3 regions of the Burkholderia oklahomensis C6786 genome follow, and region 3 is predicted to be linked to each of the others. Evidence: predicted binding sites of a transcription regulator. Region 3 holds the regulator's gene; each other region holds the start of a gene.
What was found. Region 3 encodes FNR, which switches genes on or off when oxygen is low (the NO sensors DNR and NnrR bind a similar motif). Its sites were predicted from a motif close to TTGATNNNNATCAA; they were not measured.

Region 1: the regulator FNR is predicted to act here: its motif matches at 2,335-2,348, upstream of BG90_RS19900 (TraR/DksA family transcriptional regulator).
Region 2: the regulator FNR is predicted to act here: its motif matches at 3,842-3,855, upstream of BG90_RS22105 (PHA/PHB synthase family protein).

What each region holds. Positions count from the first base shown of each region.
Region 1 covers NZ_CP009556.1:400,177-405,680, forward strand. Annotated here, with positions in the region: gene BG90_RS19895 (FAD-dependent oxidoreductase) at 1-1,633, opposite strand, end outside; gene BG90_RS19900 (TraR/DksA family transcriptional regulator) at 1,694-2,089, opposite strand; gene phaZ (polyhydroxyalkanoate depolymerase) at 2,947-4,182, shown strand; gene BG90_RS19915 (ribonucleotide reductase N-terminal alpha domain-containing protein) at 4,213-5,504, shown strand, end outside.
Region 2 covers NZ_CP009556.1:950,258-955,761, forward strand. Annotated here, with positions in the region: gene BG90_RS22095 (acetate/propionate family kinase) at 1-464, opposite strand, end outside; gene BG90_RS22100 (bifunctional enoyl-CoA hydratase/phosphate acetyltransferase) at 461-1,864, opposite strand; gene BG90_RS22105 (PHA/PHB synthase family protein) at 1,875-3,668, opposite strand; partial or broken gene atpD (F0F1 ATP synthase subunit beta) at 4,028-5,504, shown strand, end outside.
Region 3 covers NZ_CP009556.1:569,046-574,549, forward strand. Annotated here, with positions in the region: gene BG90_RS20525 (alpha-hydroxy acid oxidase) at 1-952, shown strand, start outside; gene BG90_RS20535 (LysE/ArgO family amino acid transporter) at 1,319-1,939, opposite strand; gene BG90_RS20540 (LysR family transcriptional regulator ArgP) at 2,047-2,940, shown strand; gene fnr (fumarate/nitrate reduction transcriptional regulator Fnr) at 2,977-3,732, opposite strand; gene BG90_RS20550 (universal stress protein) at 3,882-4,349, opposite strand; gene BG90_RS20555 (hypothetical protein) at 4,773-5,003, shown strand; partial or broken gene BG90_RS33435 (MFS transporter) at 5,390-5,504, shown strand, end outside.

The sequences.
Region 1 (5,504 bases), 170 kb from region 3:
TGCCGAGCGAATCGAAATCGACGTAGCGCGTGACGAGCTTCTCGATCGACGTCGCGTCGAAGAAGCTCGTCCATTTCGCGCGCAGCTGATCGATGCCGAAGCCGAGCCGCGACCATTGCGGCTTCAGGAAACTCGGCACCCCGAACGACAGCACGTACGCGGACAGCCACGCCTGGTGCCACGGCGAGCCGTACAGCGACGGCAGCGCGATCGACAGGTCGCGCCAGAACGCCTCGAGCGCCTTGGCCGCGCCCTTCGGATGGCTCGCGACGATCGCGCCGTTGAACGCGCCGATCGACACCGCCGAGATCACGTCGGGCCGCACGCCATGCTGCTCGAGCGCCTTGACCGCGCCGCATTCGAACGCGCCGAGCGCGCCGCCGCCTTGCAGGATCAGCATCGTCTGCACCGGCAGCTTGTCGAGCGGAAAGTTCGGATCGCTCAATTTCGCCTTCTGCGCGGCGACGTTCACGCGCAGCTTGATCGCGTCGTTCAGCGCGGCGATCTCGACGGCCGGCCGGTCGATCGTGAACGCGGCGCGCAGCACGTCGTCGGCGAGATAGAGGAGCGCGTACGAACGATCGTCGAACGAGCCGCGCTCGATCGTCTCGGTCACGCCGGCCTGATAGCCGAGCAGGTTGTACGACAGCCCGAACACGCTGCCGTAGAAAATCGATACGTCGCGATACGGCAGCCGGTGGCCGAGCATGTTGCGCGCGGCGATCTTGCCCTGCCGCACCGCGTTGTCCCAGTGCTCGATCCGCCGCCGCACGCCGAAGATCGGATCGTCGAAATGCGCGACGTCGCCGGCCGCGAACACGTTCGGATCGGCGGTTTGCAGGAAAGCGTCGACTTCGATTCCGTCGCCGAGCGCGAGGCCGCTGCCTTCGAGCCAGCCGCAGTTCGGCGTCACGCCGACCGCCGCGACGAACAGATCGCACGGCCGCGTCTCGCCGTCGCTCGTCTCGACCGCCTCGACGCGCTGCGCGCCGAGCACGCGGCGCACTTCACGGCTCGTCAGCACGTCGATGCCGCGCGCCTTGCACAGCGCGTCGAAATGGCTCGCGAGCGCCGGCGCGCGCAGCGTCGGCATCAGATGCGGCTCGTGCTCGACGAGCGTCACCTGCAAGCCGAGCGCCTGCAGCGTCGCGGCGATCTCGACGCCGAGAAAGCCGCCGCCCAGCACCGTCGCGCGGCGCGCGTGCGCGGCCGCGTCCTTCAGCGTCTGCGCCTGCGCGATCGTGTGCAGCACGTGCACGCCGTCGAGCTCGACGCCGGGCAGCGCGGGCATCTTCGCGGTCGCACCCGTCGCGATCAGCAGCTTGCGATAGCGGAACGCCGCGCCGTTCGACGCGCGCACGATCCGCTTCGCGGGATCGAGACGCTCGGCGCGCGCGCCGAGCACGACATCGATGCGCTGCGACGCGTAGAACGCCGCGTCGTGCAGCGTGATGGTCGCGGCCTGCTCGGTGCCGATCAGGAATTCCTGACTGAGCGGCGGGCGCTGATAGGGCAGGACGGGTTCGCCGCACAGGATCGCGATGCTCGCCGACGCGTCCTCGCCGCGCAGCGACCGCGCGGCGGTGACGCTTGCGATTCCGCCGCCGACGAGCAGATAGTCGGCATCACGCATCGGCGCCTCCCGTCGTGGAGAAGCGCACGGCGAACGCGGCGCGCGGTCGGGCCGCGCCGCTCACAGCGACGACCTCGGCTGCGTCGCGAATTGCCGCTCGTGCGCGTGCTGGCACGACGCGCAGCGCGACGCGGTCGGGCGCGCGAGCAGTCGCTCGTATTCGATCGGCTGCTTGCAGTCCGCGCAGAAGCCGTAGCTGCGCCGCGCGATCCGCTGCAGCGCGGCGTCGACGTCGCGCAGCTCGGCGAGCTTCATGCCGATCAGCGCGTGGTCGACGTCGACGAACAGGTCCGCGTTCGCCTCGTCGCCTTCGTCAGGCGCCTGGCCCGCGAGATTCGCGTACGGCTCGTCGGCGCGATGCCGCTCGCATGTGCGCACGTCCGCCTGCAGCGCCTGCTTGCACGCGTTCAACAGACCGCTCAGAACCTGGAGTTGATGCTCGTCGAACGCTGCCATCCCATCCTCCGTTTTCTGCGTTTGCCGCCTCGGATCCGCGCCGCCGTGGCGTTGGGGCGATGCGTGGTGCTTCGCTTGGCGCTTGCGCCGTGTGCGCCGTGTGCACTACGTGCGCCGCGCCCGGCAAGCGATCGCGCCTGAGTCCGGACAACAGCGATCCGTTTCCGTTTTCACGCGATCCGCCACGACGCCACTCGGCCGCCGGCCGAATGTCGCGTAGCGTATGCCGCGCCGGTCGGCCGCCGTTGACCTGAGTCAATCGGCGTGCGCCGCGGCGAAGGCGCGGCGTCGCGCCGGAACGCGCGTTCACGCCACGATGCCACCATGCTCGGGCCACCGCAACGTCTTGCGTCGGATGATTGCGGGATGACGCGCTTCGCCGTCGAGCGATTGCGGCGCGGCAACGCCGCCAAACCGCGGCGTTGCCGCGGAGCCTCCCGCATCGCCGCGCCGCGACGGCGGCCGCGATCGGTCGGGACGGATGCGCCCCCATCGCCATGACGCCGCCCCCGTCGCCGCACGATCGACCGCCGCCATCCGCCGCCTGCTTGACGATCGTCAAAAGCTCCGCGAGCGCGGCTTTTAATCTGGCGATGAGGCGTCCGCCGGCCTATTCTGTCCCAATCCGATACACGATGGATAACGGATTCGTTGCGCCGCGGCAAACGGATCGCGCACGGCCTCCGTCGACAGCAGGCTTCGCAGCGGCGCCCGCTTCAGCGCCTGGAGCGCCCGCCGATCGCCCGCCGGCCGCCGCCGACCGCCGACCGCGTGCGCCGGCCGCCGCGCACTCCGCCTCTCGCGACCTGCGCGCGCCGCCGCGCGGCCCGCTTCCGCGACGCCAGCAAGGAGATTCGATGCTTTACGCGTGGCTTGAAGCGCAACGTGAATTGGTCCGGGCGTGCCAGCCGTGGACGGGCGCCGCGCAGCGCGCGGACGCGAGCGCGCGCACGGCCGGCTGGCCGACATGGGGCCCGATGACGCGCGCGGCCGACGCGGTCCCCGTGCCGCCGCCGTTCGCGATCTCGGCGGTCGCGGTCGACGGCGCGGCGGTCGCGATCGACGAGCGCATCGTCGACGACACGCCGTTCTGCTCGTTGCGCAAATTTGCGCGCCGGCTCGACGGCGACGCGGCCGCGCGCCCCGCGGTCTTTCTGTGCACGCCGCTCGCCGGGCACCACGCGGTGATGCTGCGCGAGACCGTCGAGACGCTGCTCGCGACGCGCGACGTCTACGTGACCGATTGGCGCAACGCGCGCGACGTCCCGCCCGAAGCCGGCGCATTCGGCCTCGACGACTACGTGCGCACGCTCGAGCGCTTCATCGCCGGCGCGAATGCGAACGGGCTGCACGTGATGGCGGTCTGCCAGGCGACGGTGCCCGCGCTCGCGGCCGCCGCGCTGCTTGCCGCGCACGGCGTCCACGTCGCGAGCGTCGCGCTGCTCGGCGGCCCGATCGACACGCGCGCGCACCCGACGCTCGTCGACCGCTTCGCGCTCGAACACGACCTCGACTGGTTCCGCCGCGCGGCGATCGACGTCGTGCCGCCGCCGTACGCGGGCGCCGGACGGCGCGTCTATCCCGGCTTCGTCCAGCACGCGGCGATCGTCGTCGCGCATCCGCAGCGGCGCGTCGCGCTCGAAAGCCGCTACTGGGCCGCATGGATGACGGGCGACTTCGCCGGCGCCGCGCGCTGCCTGCGCGAGATGAACGAATACGGCGCGGTGCTCGACATGACCGAGCACTATTTCCTCGACACGATCCGTGTGATCTTCCACGAGCGCCTGCTCGCGGACGGCCGCTGGTCGGTCGGCCGCCGCCGCGTCGCGCCGCGGCGGCTCACGCGCACCGCGCTCTGCACGGTCGAAGGCGGCCGCGACGACATTTCCGGCGCAGGCCAGACGCATGCCGCGCAGCAATTGTGCGCTGCGTTGCCCGACGCCGCGCGCGAACGGATCACCGAGCCGGACTGCGATCACTACGACCTCTTCCTCGGCCCGCGCTGGCGGCAATCGATCTACCCGGCGCTCGAGGCGTTCTGGACGCGCGTCGAAGCGCAGCACGCGAGACACCCGCGCCGCGCCGCGCATTGAGCCGCCGCGCGCGGCTCGCGCGCACGCCGCTTGCGGACGATCAAAAAACGGACGCGCGCCGTTCGCCACGCCGATTCGTTCGTCCTCATGATCGGCAACATGGACGACCAACCGATCTGCGACGCCGTATTCGCCGACCGCTACGCGCGGCCGGACGAGACATCGCGCGCTCAGGCATGCGCGCGGGTCGCGCGCGCGCTCGCGCTCGCGGAGCCCGTCGCGACGCGCTCGGGCGCCGCGCGGCGCTTCTACCGGAACCTGCTGAACGGCGCGCTCGGCGCGGGCCGCATCATGGCGCGCGCGGGCGCCGCGCAGGATCAGACGATGGCGAGCTGCTTCGTCCATCCGATCCGCGCGCCCGCCGCGCTTACGCGCTTTCATCCCGACCTCGACCGCGCGATCGACGAAGCGCGCCTGACGCTCGCGATGGGCGGCGACGTCGGCTACGACTTCTCGGCGATCCCGCCCGCGAGTGCGCGGCCCGAAGCCGAGCAGTCGACATCGCCCGGCGTGTGCGCGGCGCTCGACCGGTTCGATCGCATCGGCGCGCAGGCCGGCGAGCGCGACGGACGCCGCCGCGCGCAACTCGCGGTGCTGCGCTGCGACCATCCGGATCTGCTCGCGTTCGTCGCCGCAAAGCGCGGGCACGCGCGCTGGGAGACGCTCGAGCTCGCGGTGGCCGTCACCGATGCATTCATGCAGGCGATCGAGCAGGATCGGCCGTGGACGCTGCGGCATCCGGCGCCGCCGCACGATGCCGCGAGCGGCGCGCTACCCGCGGCCGATGGCGCGTGGACGTATGCGACGGTGCCCGCGCGCCATCTGTGGCGCGAGATCGTCGCCGCGACGCGCGACGGCGAAGGGCCCGGCCTCGTGTTCGTCGACGCGATCGACGCGGCCAACCCGCTGCGCGGCCGCGAGCGGATCGACGCGACGAGCCCGTGCGGCGCGCAGCCGCTGCCGCCGTACGGCAGCTGCATGCTCGGCGCGGTCGACCTGTCGCGGTTCGTGCGCAATCCGTTCGGCGCCGGCGGCGAGCCGCGTTTCGATTTCGCGGCGTTCGACGCGGCCGTGCGCGTCGAGGTGCGCCTCCTCGACAACGCGCTCGACGTCACGCGCTGGCCGCTCGCCGCGCACGCGCGCGAGTCGTATCAGAAGCGGCGGATCGGCGTCGGCGTGACGGGGCTCGCCGATATGCTCGCGATGATGCGGCTGCGCTACGACTCGCCGGCCGCGCGCGAGATGACGCGCTACATCGCGTCCGATCTGCGCAATCACGCGTATGCGGCGTCGGCCGAACTCGCCGCCGAGCGCGGCGCGTT
Region 2 (5,504 bases), 380 kb from region 3:
GTCCGGTGGAACGCGGTGTCGAACGACGCGACCTGCGGCAGACGCGGACGCAGATGACGCAGCGCGCGAATCAGGCGCACGCTCTGCGGCTGATGCAGCGGCGCGAGCGGCACGAGCGCGGCGATCGCGTCGAGCGTGCGATCGTCGATGCGGACCGGCCCGTCGAACGCGTCGCCGCCGTGCACGACGCGATGGCCGACCGACACGAGCTCGTGCAGCGACAGATGCGCGGCGATCCAGTCGAGCGCCTCGTCGAGCACTTCGTGCAGATCGTCGGTGACGGGCGCGGCGAGCGCAACGGTGTGCGCGTCGCCGCCGTTCGAGTATTCGAACTGCAGCGGCGTCCGGTTGAAGTCGATCTTGCCGCGTCCGAGCGGCGCGGGCTCGCCGTTCGCGACGCTGTAGAGGCCGATCTTCAGCGTCGACGAACCGGCGTTGAACGTCAGCAGCAGCGGCTCGCTCATGATGCGAGCGCGCGGGCGCGCGTCCTCTCGGCGACGAGCTTCGCGAGCGCGGCGGACGCGATCCGCACGCGCAGGCTGTCCGCGCGGCTCGTCAGGATGATCGGCAGCCGCGCGCCGAGCACGAGGCCCGCGGCGTCGGCGCCCGCGAAGTACATCAGCTGCTTCGCGAGCATGTTGCCCGCTTCGAGGTCGGGCACGAGCAGGATGTCGGCCTGGCCCGCGACGGGCGATGTGATGTCCTTCAACTGCGCGGCGATCGCGCTCACCGCGTTGTCGAACGCGAGCGGCCCGTCGACGATCGCGCCCGCGATCTGCCCGCGCGCGGCCATCACGGTGAGCGCGGCCGCGTCGAGCGTCGACGGCATCTTCGAGTTGACGGTCTCGACCGCCGCGAGCACCGCGACGCGCGGTCGATCGATGCCGAGCACGTGCAGCAGGTCGACCGCGTTCTGGCAGATGTCGCGCTTCTGTTCGAGCGTCGGCGCGATGTTGATCGCCGCGTCGGTGATGAGGAGCGGCTTCGGATACGCGGGCACGTCCATCGCGTAGACATGGCTGATGCGCCGCTCGGTGCGCAGCAGCGACGCCGGACCGACGACCGCGGCGAGCAGCTCGTCGGTATGCAGGCTGCCCTTCATCAGCGCGGCGACCTGGCCCGTGCCGCCCAGCTCGACCGCGCGCGCGGCGGCCGCATGGCTGTGCTCGACCGCTTCGATCGGCACGCCCGCGAGATTCACGCCGGCCGCTTCGGCCGCCGCGCGGATCTTCGCTTCGGGGCCGATCAGGATCGGATCGATCAGGTTCTCGTCGCGCGCGTCGATCGCCGCGCGGATCGCGTCCGGCGAGCACGGATGGACGACCGCGGTGCGCAGCGGCGGCTGCTCGCGCGCGTCGCGCACGAACGTCTCGTAGCGGTCGTGGCGGCGCACGGCGACGTCCGGCGCCGGCACGCGCTCCCACGCGATCGGCTTGTCGGGCGCGATCACGGTCGCGGTGCCGCGCAGCACGACCTGGCCGTCCTGGTTCGTGCAGCGCGTGTCGAGCAGCACGATCCGCTTCTCCGATTGCTTCTCCTTGACGGTCACGGTCGCCGTGACCGTGTCGCCCGGCGCGACCGGATGCCGGAACTCGAGCGTCTGGTCGAGATAGATCGTGCCCGGCCCCGGCAGCTTCGTGCCGAGCACCGCGGACACGAGCGCGCCCGTCCACATCCCGTGGACGACGACGTGGCCGAACAGATCGTGCGCGGCGAACGCCGCGTCGAGGTGCGCGGGGTTCACGTCGCCGGACATCGCGGCGAACAGGTCGATGTCGTCGCGCGACGCGAGGCGCACGAGCGATGCGCTGTCGCCGATCGCGAGCGATTCGAACGGTCGGTTCTGCAGGATTTCGCGATCCACGCGGCGCTCCTTATTTCTGAAACACATAGGTGCCCGGCGCATCGCCGAGCGTTTCCGCGCCCGGCTTGCCGAGCCGCGGCGGCGCGACGCGCTGCGCGCTCGAATGCTCGGCGAGCCACGCATGCCACGCGGGCCACCACGAGCCTTCGCAGTCGGTCGCGCCGGCGAGCCATTCGTCGGGCGAGATGCTCGGCGCGTCGGCGGCCGTGAGCTTCGTCCGATAACGGCGCTTCGGATGGCCGGGCTCGCTGACGATGCCCGCGTTGTGGCCGCCCGCCGTCAGCACGAACGTCACGTCGCTGTCGGTCAGGTAGTGGATCTTGTAGACCGAGCGCCACGGCGCGATGTGGTCGTGCTCGGTGCCGACGACGAAGAACGGCGCGCGGATGTTGTGCACCGACACCGTCTGCCCGTCGATCACGTAGCGGTTCGTCGCGAGATCGTTGTCGAGGAACAAGTGGCGCAGATACTCGGAGTGCATCCGGTACGGCATCCGCGTCGAGTCGGCGTTCCACGCCATCAGGTCGATCATCGGCGTGCGCTCGCCGAGCAGGTAGTCGTGGATCATGCGCGACCAGATCAGGTCGTTCGACATCAGCAGCTGGAACGATCCCGCCATCTGGTGCGCGCCGAGAAACCCGCGCTCCCACATCATGCTTTCGAGGAAGTAGATCTCGCTTTCGTCGATGAAGAGCTGCAGCTCGCCCGGCTCGGTGAAGTCCGTTTGCGCGGCGAGCAGCGTGATCGACGCGAAGCGCTCGTCGCCCGCGTTCGCCATCGCCGCGGCCGCGATCGACAGCAGCGTGCCGCCGAGACAGTAGCCGGTCGCATGGATCTTCGCGCCGGGCACGATCTTGCCGATCGTGTCGAGCGCGTCCATCACGCCGAGCCGGCGGTAGTCGTCGAGGCTCAGATCGCGGTCGCTCGCGTCGACGTTGCGCCACGAGATGCAGAACACCGTGTGCCCCTCGCCGACCAGATAGCGGATGAGCGAATTGTGGGGCGACAGATCGAGAATGTAGTACTTCATGATCCACGCGGGCACGATGAGGATCGGCTCCGCGTAGACATCGGGCGTCGCCGGGCCGTACTGCAGCAGCTCGATCAGATGATTGCGGAACACGACGCGGCCGGGCGCCGTCGCGACGTCCTTGCCGACCTGGAAGCGCTCGACGCCCGCGGGCGGCAGCTTCGTCATCAGGCGCCGGACGTCGTCCAGATAATTCCACACGCCCTGCGCAAGGTTCGTGCCGCACGACAGCGCGGTGCGCTGCGCGACCTCCGGATTCGTCACGACGTAGTTCGCCGGCGCGAACGTGTCGAGCATCTGCCGCGCGGAGAACGCGACGACGTCCTCGTGATGGCGCGACACGCCGGGCACTTCGTGGGTCGCCGCGCGCCACCATTGCTCGGCGAGCAGGAACGCCTGGCACCAGAAGCGGTACGGCTCGAGCTGCCACGCGCTCGCGTGGAAGCGCCGGTCGCCGGGCGACGGCTGGGCGGGCGCCGCGGGCGTGTGCCCGGTCGCCGCTTCGAACAGGTATTCGGTGAGCTGCGCGGCATGCTTCATCGCGAGCGACGCGAGCTCGGCGCGCTTGCCGGGCGCGGCCGCGAGGTGAATCAGCCAGTCGGACAGCGCAAGCTGCAGCGCGGCGGGCGACAGGCCCGACGTCAGCTTCGCGAGCGATGCTTCCTTCGCGAAATCGAATACGCGGTACGGGCTTTCCTGCTCGTACGACGCGGGCGGGTGGGCGGGCGGCGGCGCTGCGGGCGCGCCGGGTTCGGCGGTATGGCGTGTGTCCATCGGGCTTCCTTCGGCGGGCGCTACGCGGGCGACGACATGACGAACCGAGGCAGCCGGTGCGGCCGGCCGAGCGCGAAGCCGCGCGTTGGGCGTAGTCGCCCGCCGCGCGCTTCGACGGCATGCGTCGACGATCACTGACACGGCCACTGTAGCGACGCATAGATCTGTGGAATCTGATTTGCATCAATGGAAGCCGCTCGAATCGCGTAACGGCCGCGCAATCGTCGCGCATTGCGCCGCGCACGGATTCCGAGCGCGGATTCATCTGGCGATTTCCCGTTTGTTGACCGAGATCAGCCGGCATGCGGCGCGCGCCGTTATGGTGAAGCCATCGACGGACAAGTCAGACGGGAGCGACGGTGGCGGATCTGCATGCGACGAGCGGCATGGCTGCAACGCAAGCGGCGCGCGACGGACAGGTCGTCGCGGTGCGCGGCGCGGTCGTCGACGTCGCGTTCGACGGCGGCGCGCTGCCCGCGCTGAACGACGCGCTCGTGATCCCGATCGACGGCGCGGCGCCGATTTTCGCCGAGGTGCACGCGCACCTGAGCGACGCCGCGGTGCGCGCGCTCGCGCTCGGCCCGACGGGCGGGCTCAGGCGCGGCGCTTCCGTGCGCGCGACGGGCGGGCCGATCCGCGTGCCGGTCGGCGACGCGGTGCTCGGCCGCCTGCTGACCGTGACGGGCGAGCCCGGCGACGACGGCGCGGCGCTCGCGCCCGACGTCGCGCGGCGGCCGATCCACCGCGGCGCGCCGCCGCTGTCCGAGCAGAAGAGCTCGACCGCGCTGTTCGCGACCGGCATCAAGGTGATCGACCTGCTCGCGCCGCTCGCGCAGGGCGGCAAGGCGGCGATGTTCGGCGGCGCGGGCGTCGGCAAGACGGTGCTCGTGATGGAGCTGATTCACGCGATGGTCGAGCGCTATCGCGGGATCTCGGTGTTCGCGGGCATCGGCGAGCGCTCGCGCGAAGGGCACGAGATGCTGCTCGACATGCGCGGCTCCGGCGTGCTCGGCCGCACGGTGCTCGTCTACGGGCAGATGAACGAGCCGCCCGGCGCGCGCTGGCGCGTGCCGCTCACCGCGCTCGCGATCGCCGAGTATTTCCGCGACGAGCGCGCGCAGAACGTGCTGCTCCTGATGGACAACGTATTTCGCTTCGTGCAGGCGGGCGCCGAGGTGTCGGGGCTGCTCGGGCGGCTGCCGTCGCGGGTCGGCTACCAGCCGACGCTCGCGAGCGAGGTCGCCGCATTGCAGGAACGGATCGCGTCGGTCGAGGGCGCGGCGGTCACGGCGATCGAGGCCGTCTACGTGCCCGCAGACGATTTCACCGATCCGGCCGTCACCGCGATCGCCGCGCACGTCGACAGCATGGTCGTGCTGTCGCGCGCGATGGCGGCCGAAGGGATGTACCCGGCGATCGATCCGGTCGCGTCGTCGTCGATCCTGCTCGATCCGCTCGTCGTCGGCGACGAGCACGTCGAAGTCGCGATCGAGGTGCGCCGCGTGATCGAGCATTACCGCGAGCTGCAGGACGTGATCGCGCTCCTCGGCATCGACGAGCTCGGCGCGGACGACCGGCGGATCGTCGGCCGCGCGCGCCGGCTGCAGCGCTTCCTGACGCAGCCGTTCGCGGTGACCGAGGCGTTCACGGGCCAAGCGGGCGCGTCGGTCGAGATCGCCGACACGATCGCCGGCTGCCGCGCGATCCTGCGCGGCGACTGCGACGACTGGCGCGAGAGCTCGCTGTACATGGTCGGCACGCTCGGCGACGCGCGGCGCAACGAAGAGGCGGCGCGCGAAGCGGATGCGCGGCGCGATGGCGCAGGCGGGGCGGGCG
Region 3 (5,504 bases):
CGGTCAGCGCTTTGCGTCGCCGTTCGGCATCGCGCCGATGGGCATCCATGCGCTGTCGGTCTATCGCGGCGACGTCGTGTTGGCGCATGCGGCGCAGCGCGCGGGGATCGTCTCCATCATGAGCGGTTCCTCGCTCATTCCGCTGGAAGAAGTTGCCGCCGCCGCACCGGGGACGTGGTTCCAGGCGTACCTGCCGGGAGACGCGAGCCGCATTCGCGCATTGCTCGAGCGCGTCGCGCGTGCCGGCTACAGGACGCTTGTGATCACCGTCGACATTCCGGTGTCCGCGAACCGTGAAAACAACGTGCGCACGGGCTTTTCCACGCCGCTGCGCCCAAGCCTGCGCCTTTTCTGGGACGGACTGACGCGGCCGAGCTGGCTGCTCGGCACCTTCGCGCGCACGCTGCTCAAGCACGGCATGCCCCACTTCGAGAATTCGTTTGCGACACGCGGCGCGCCGATCCTTTCCGCCAACGTGCTGCGGGATTTCTCCGCGCGCGACCACCTCAACTGGACGCATGTGCGGCAAATCCGCCGGCAATGGACAGGCGATCTGGTGATCAAGGGCATCCTCAGCGTCGAGGATGCCGTCATCGCGCGCGAGGCGGGCGCCGACGGCATCATCCTTTCGAACCATGGCGGCCGCCAGCTGGACGGCGCTTCGTCGCCGATGCGGATCCTGCGGGACGTGGTGCAGACGGTGGGCGGCGATTATCCGGTGATGATCGACAGCGGCTTTCGGCGAGGATCGGACGTGCTGAAGGCGCTGGCGCTGGGCGCACGCATGGTGTTCGTCGGGCGGCCCTTCAACTACGCGGCGGCCGTGGCGGGCGAGGCCGGCGTGGCGCATGCGATCCGCCTGTTGCAGGAGGAAGTGGACCGCAACATGGCCATGCTGGGGGCGAACGGATGCGGCCAGCTCACCCCGGACATGCTGATCCGCAAGCGTTAATCGCGTTAGCCAGCCTCGCGCCCGCTCGGTCGCGTCGCCGCCGCGATCGGGCGGGCGGCGCTCATCGACGATTTCGACAGTATTCAGCCAAGCGAAGTATTCGCGCGGACGGCCGCCGCGAATCTTCGGTCGCAACGCGTCATGTGCAGGATCGGCATGCAGCGAGCGGCTTCGCGCGATTGCGATCGTTCCGCGCTTGCGGGCGGGCGTCCGCTGCGTCGACCCGTCGTATATTCGATTCGGCGGCAAACGCCGCGCTGATCGAGCTGCGGGAAATCTCGACGTTTGCATGCGGCGCGCCGACCGCCGCAGCCTGCGACATGCGCGACGCACGCGCTCGCGGGCCGCGCGAAACCCATCACCCCCTCACCGCAACTGCACGGCCGCGAGAAACAGCACCATGCTGCCGATCGCGCCGTCGAGCACGCGCCATGCGAGCGCGCGCTTGAACCACGGCGCGAGCAACCGCGCGCCGTATCCGAGCGCGACGAACCAGATCGCGCTGACCGCCATCGCGCCGATCGCGAACGCGCTGCGCGCGCCTTCCGGCTCGCGCGCGCCGGCCGTGCCGATCAACAGGAACGTGTCCAGATAAACGTGCGGATTGAGCCACGTGAACGCGAGCGTCATCAGCACGATCGGCCATGCGCGCTGCGCGGGCGGCGCGACGGCGGCGCCCGTCGCGTCGAGCGTCGCGTGGCCGGGCTTGAATGCGCGGCGCAGCGCGCTCAGGCCGAACCATGCGAGATACGCGAGGCCGACGTACAGCACCGCGTGAACGAAGGCCGGATAGCGCTCGACGAGCACCGACGCGCCGCCGACGCCCGCGCCGATCAGGATCATGTCCGACAGCGTGCAGAGCAGGATGATCTTGCCGACGTGCGAGCGCATGATTCCTTGCCGAAGGATGAACGCGTTTTGCGCGCCGATGGTGACGATGAGCGATGCGCACAGCATCGCGCCGTGAGAAAAAGCGATCCAGTTCATGTTCGTTGTTGCTTCAGGCGATGGACTAATGGAGCAGGAGGCGCTAGTCTGCGTTGATCGCCTGGGTAAGAAAAGCTAAATCATCTAATGCTGATTAAGGAAAACTGATGCTCGACTACGCGTTGCTCGATGCGCTCGCCGAAGTGATCCGTCACGGCTCGTTCGAACGGGCGGCGAAAGCGCTCAACGTGTCGCCTTCCGCGGTGTCGCAGCGCGTGAAGCTGTTGGAGGAGCGAGTGGGGAGCGTGCTCGTCAAGCGCGGGCAGCCGTGCGTCGCGACGACGTCGGGCGCGCTGTTGTGCCGCCACACCGAGCGCGTGCGGATGCTGGAAGCCGAGCTGTCCGGGCACATGCCCGGATTCGCCGGCGTGGAGACGGGCGCATGGCCGATACTGCGCGTCGCCGTCAACGACGACAGCGTCGCGACCTGGTTCGTCGACGCGGTCGGCCCGTTCTGCGCGGAAAGCGGCACGCTGCTCGATCTCGTGATCGACGATCAGGACTACACGGCGGAGCGGATTCGCGACGGCAGCGTGCAGGGCGCGGTGACGGCACTCGCCGAGCCGATCCAGGGCTGCCGCTCGACGCGCCTCGGCCGCATGCGTTATCACGCGGTGTGCTCGCCCGCGTTCTACGCGCGCTATTTCGGCAAAGGCATCAACCGCGACGCGCTGCGGCGCGCGCCGTGCGTGATGTTCAATCCGAAGGACGGCCTGCAGGCGCGCTTCATCCGGCGCGTGACGCGTGTGGATCTCGATCCGCCGCAGCACTGGATTCCGCACGTCGCCGGCTATCTGCGCGCGTGCGAGGCGGGGCTGGGCTGGGGAATGTGTCCGGAGCGAATGGTCGAGCGTCGGATCGCCGCGGGCGAACTCGTCGATTTGTCGGAAGGAAAGAGCATCGACGTCGAGCTCTACTGGCAGAGCTGGCGATTGTCGATCGGCTGGCTGGACGAGTTCAGCGCGGCGCTCAAGAAGCGCGCCGCGCAGTTTCTCGATTGATTCGATGCGATGCGATGAAAAACGAGCCGCGCCTGGTTACAGGCGGTGGAGGCCGTCGAAATCGACGATGCGGACCATCCGGCCTTGCATCTCGATCAGCCCGCGCTTGTGGAACTTCGACAACGTGCGGCTGACGGTCTCGAGCGTCATGCCGAGATAGCTGCCGATGTCTTCGCGGGTCATCCGCAGGTTGAATTCGTTAGGCGAATAGCCGCGCTTCATGTAGCGCGACGACACGTCGAGCAGGAACGCCGCGACGCGCTCCTCGGCGTTCAACGAGCCGAGCACCATTGTCTGCGACGTCTCGCGGACGATCTGCTCGCTCATCAGCTTGTGCATCCGCAACTGCATCGTGCCGGCTTCCGAGCATAGCGTCTTCAGCGCGCTGTACGGAATCACGCAGACCGAACTGTCTTCGAGCGCGACCGCGGTGCGCGGATGCGCGTCGTCGCAGATGCCGTCGAGGCCGAGCGCTTCGCCCGCGAGATGCAGCCCGGTGACTTGCTCGCGACCGTCGTGGCGTGTGGCGATGGTCTTCAGCGATCCTGAGCGAACCGCGTACACGTTGTCGAAATTATCGCCTTCGCGGAACAGCGTTTCGCCGCGGCGGACCGGGCGCGCGGTGCAGATCACGGATTCGAGGCGCGCGAGCGCCTCGGGGGCGAGCCCTTGGGGCATGCAGAGATGGCGCATCGCGCACGTCGAACAGTGCGCGGCCTGACGCGGTGCCCACGTACTGGAGGCATGGACGGGAGCAGCGGCGGCGGCGGGTCGGGCGACGGGCGTAAGCATGATGGATGGCTCTGAGGTTGAATCGGTAAAGCCATTGTCCCATCGTGGACAAAGCCTGTTTAGCGACAAAACGCCGCGACTCCCCGTGCGATTTCCTTGTTCGGCCGCAACGCGCGGTTGCGGCGAAACATCGCATCCGTTGCGTTCGGTCAGCTGTCCCGATCTTCCGGATGGGCGGCGGACGGGATCAGCAGCACGGGCAGCGCCGAGTGGCGCACGCACTGTTCGGCGACGCTGCCGAGCACGAGCCGTTTGAAACCGCGGCGGCCGTGCGTGCCGAGCACGAGCAGATCGGCGCCGAACGCTTTGGCGCCGTCGACGATGAGCGACGGCACGTCGGCGAGCGACGACGCTTCGCCGATTTTCATCGCGCCCTTCACGCCGGCTTCCTGCATCTTCTGCGCAAATTCCTTCGCCAGATCGTTGCCCTGCTGGAGCAGTTGCGTGCGAAGGATCGACGGATCGTAGCCGGGCACGTTGTAGTAGATCGCAGCGTTTTCCACGATGTAGAAGGGCTGCAATTCCGCGCCGCTCGTCTTCGCGATGTCGAGCGCCGCGTCGAATGCGTGGCGTGCCGTTTCGCTGCCGTCGACTGCGACAAGAATGCGCTGGTACATGATGTCTCCGTGGTGCGGTTGAGAAAAGATCGGCCGTTCGGCCGATCGAGTTTGACGATGTCTTTTTACAAAGTAAACGATTACTGACTACGATGCGGCGAACTGACGCAGCCGAGTAAACGCGGCGTCGGACTTTTCCGGTTTCGATCGAGCGCGGCGGTTTTTTTGCGCGCGATTTGCGTATCGACCGGGTCGGCTCGCGCCGCGTTCCTCGACGCCGTAATAGACTTGGCTGGAACTCGGGCTGGCTCGCCTGCCGACGCGAGCCGATGCTGGTTTGAAACGCATCGGGCGATACCGTTCCCTGTGTTTCGTGCGGCGCTCGATGGAGGACGGCAGGCGTTGGCGCCGGAGATGCGTGTCGATGGGCGTAGCCGCTGCGCCTGCTTGTTCGTTTCGTTCAACCGGAGAAGGAGGAAACCTATGCCGTATGTCGTGCTCGAGTTGCTGACCGAAGACGCCGACCGGTACTCGCTGCCGGACCTGATCGGCGTGGACAGCGCCTCGCCCGATATGCCGCACGTTTGCGAAATGCTGCTCGCGGACGCTCAATGGCCGACGATCCAGGCCTATCTCGATCGGCAGGAACTGCCGTACAAGTTCGCGCGGCCGAGCACGGCGCGGCGGGTTCCTCGTAATAATCCGTGCTGGTAGCGCGGGGCGTTTGGCGCAGGTCGGATCGGCCTGATCTCGTGCGTCGGTCGATCGTTGCCGTGATGTGTTGGGGAAGACGATCGGCTTGTCGCGAAAGCTGCTGTTCTCGATGTGCCGAGACTTTCCCCTTCGTTGCAGTCCCGCGCGAGCGGCTTGCTGACGTTCGTGCCTCCAGCCCTCGGCGGCAAGCCGCTCGCGCTTCATCCATCGACAAGCCGAACGTTAGGCCTGTTGCTTGTCGATCGGCCGGCGCATATCGACGGTTTGCGTTCCATCCGCCTACCGTGCGGCGATCGGTGAAGGCCGGGCAGGTGAAACCCGTCGATGGCGGAGGTCTACGCGAACGCGGCGAATGAATCGACGGCGAAAGAAGGTGCGAACCGCGTCACGCATTGAGGCTGCCGACGCTCCCGAAAAATCTCACCCATGGCGGAATGGGCCAGGTCGGCATGCTCGCGATCCTGCCGTACGTCGCGACGATGATCGGCATGTGCGCGACGT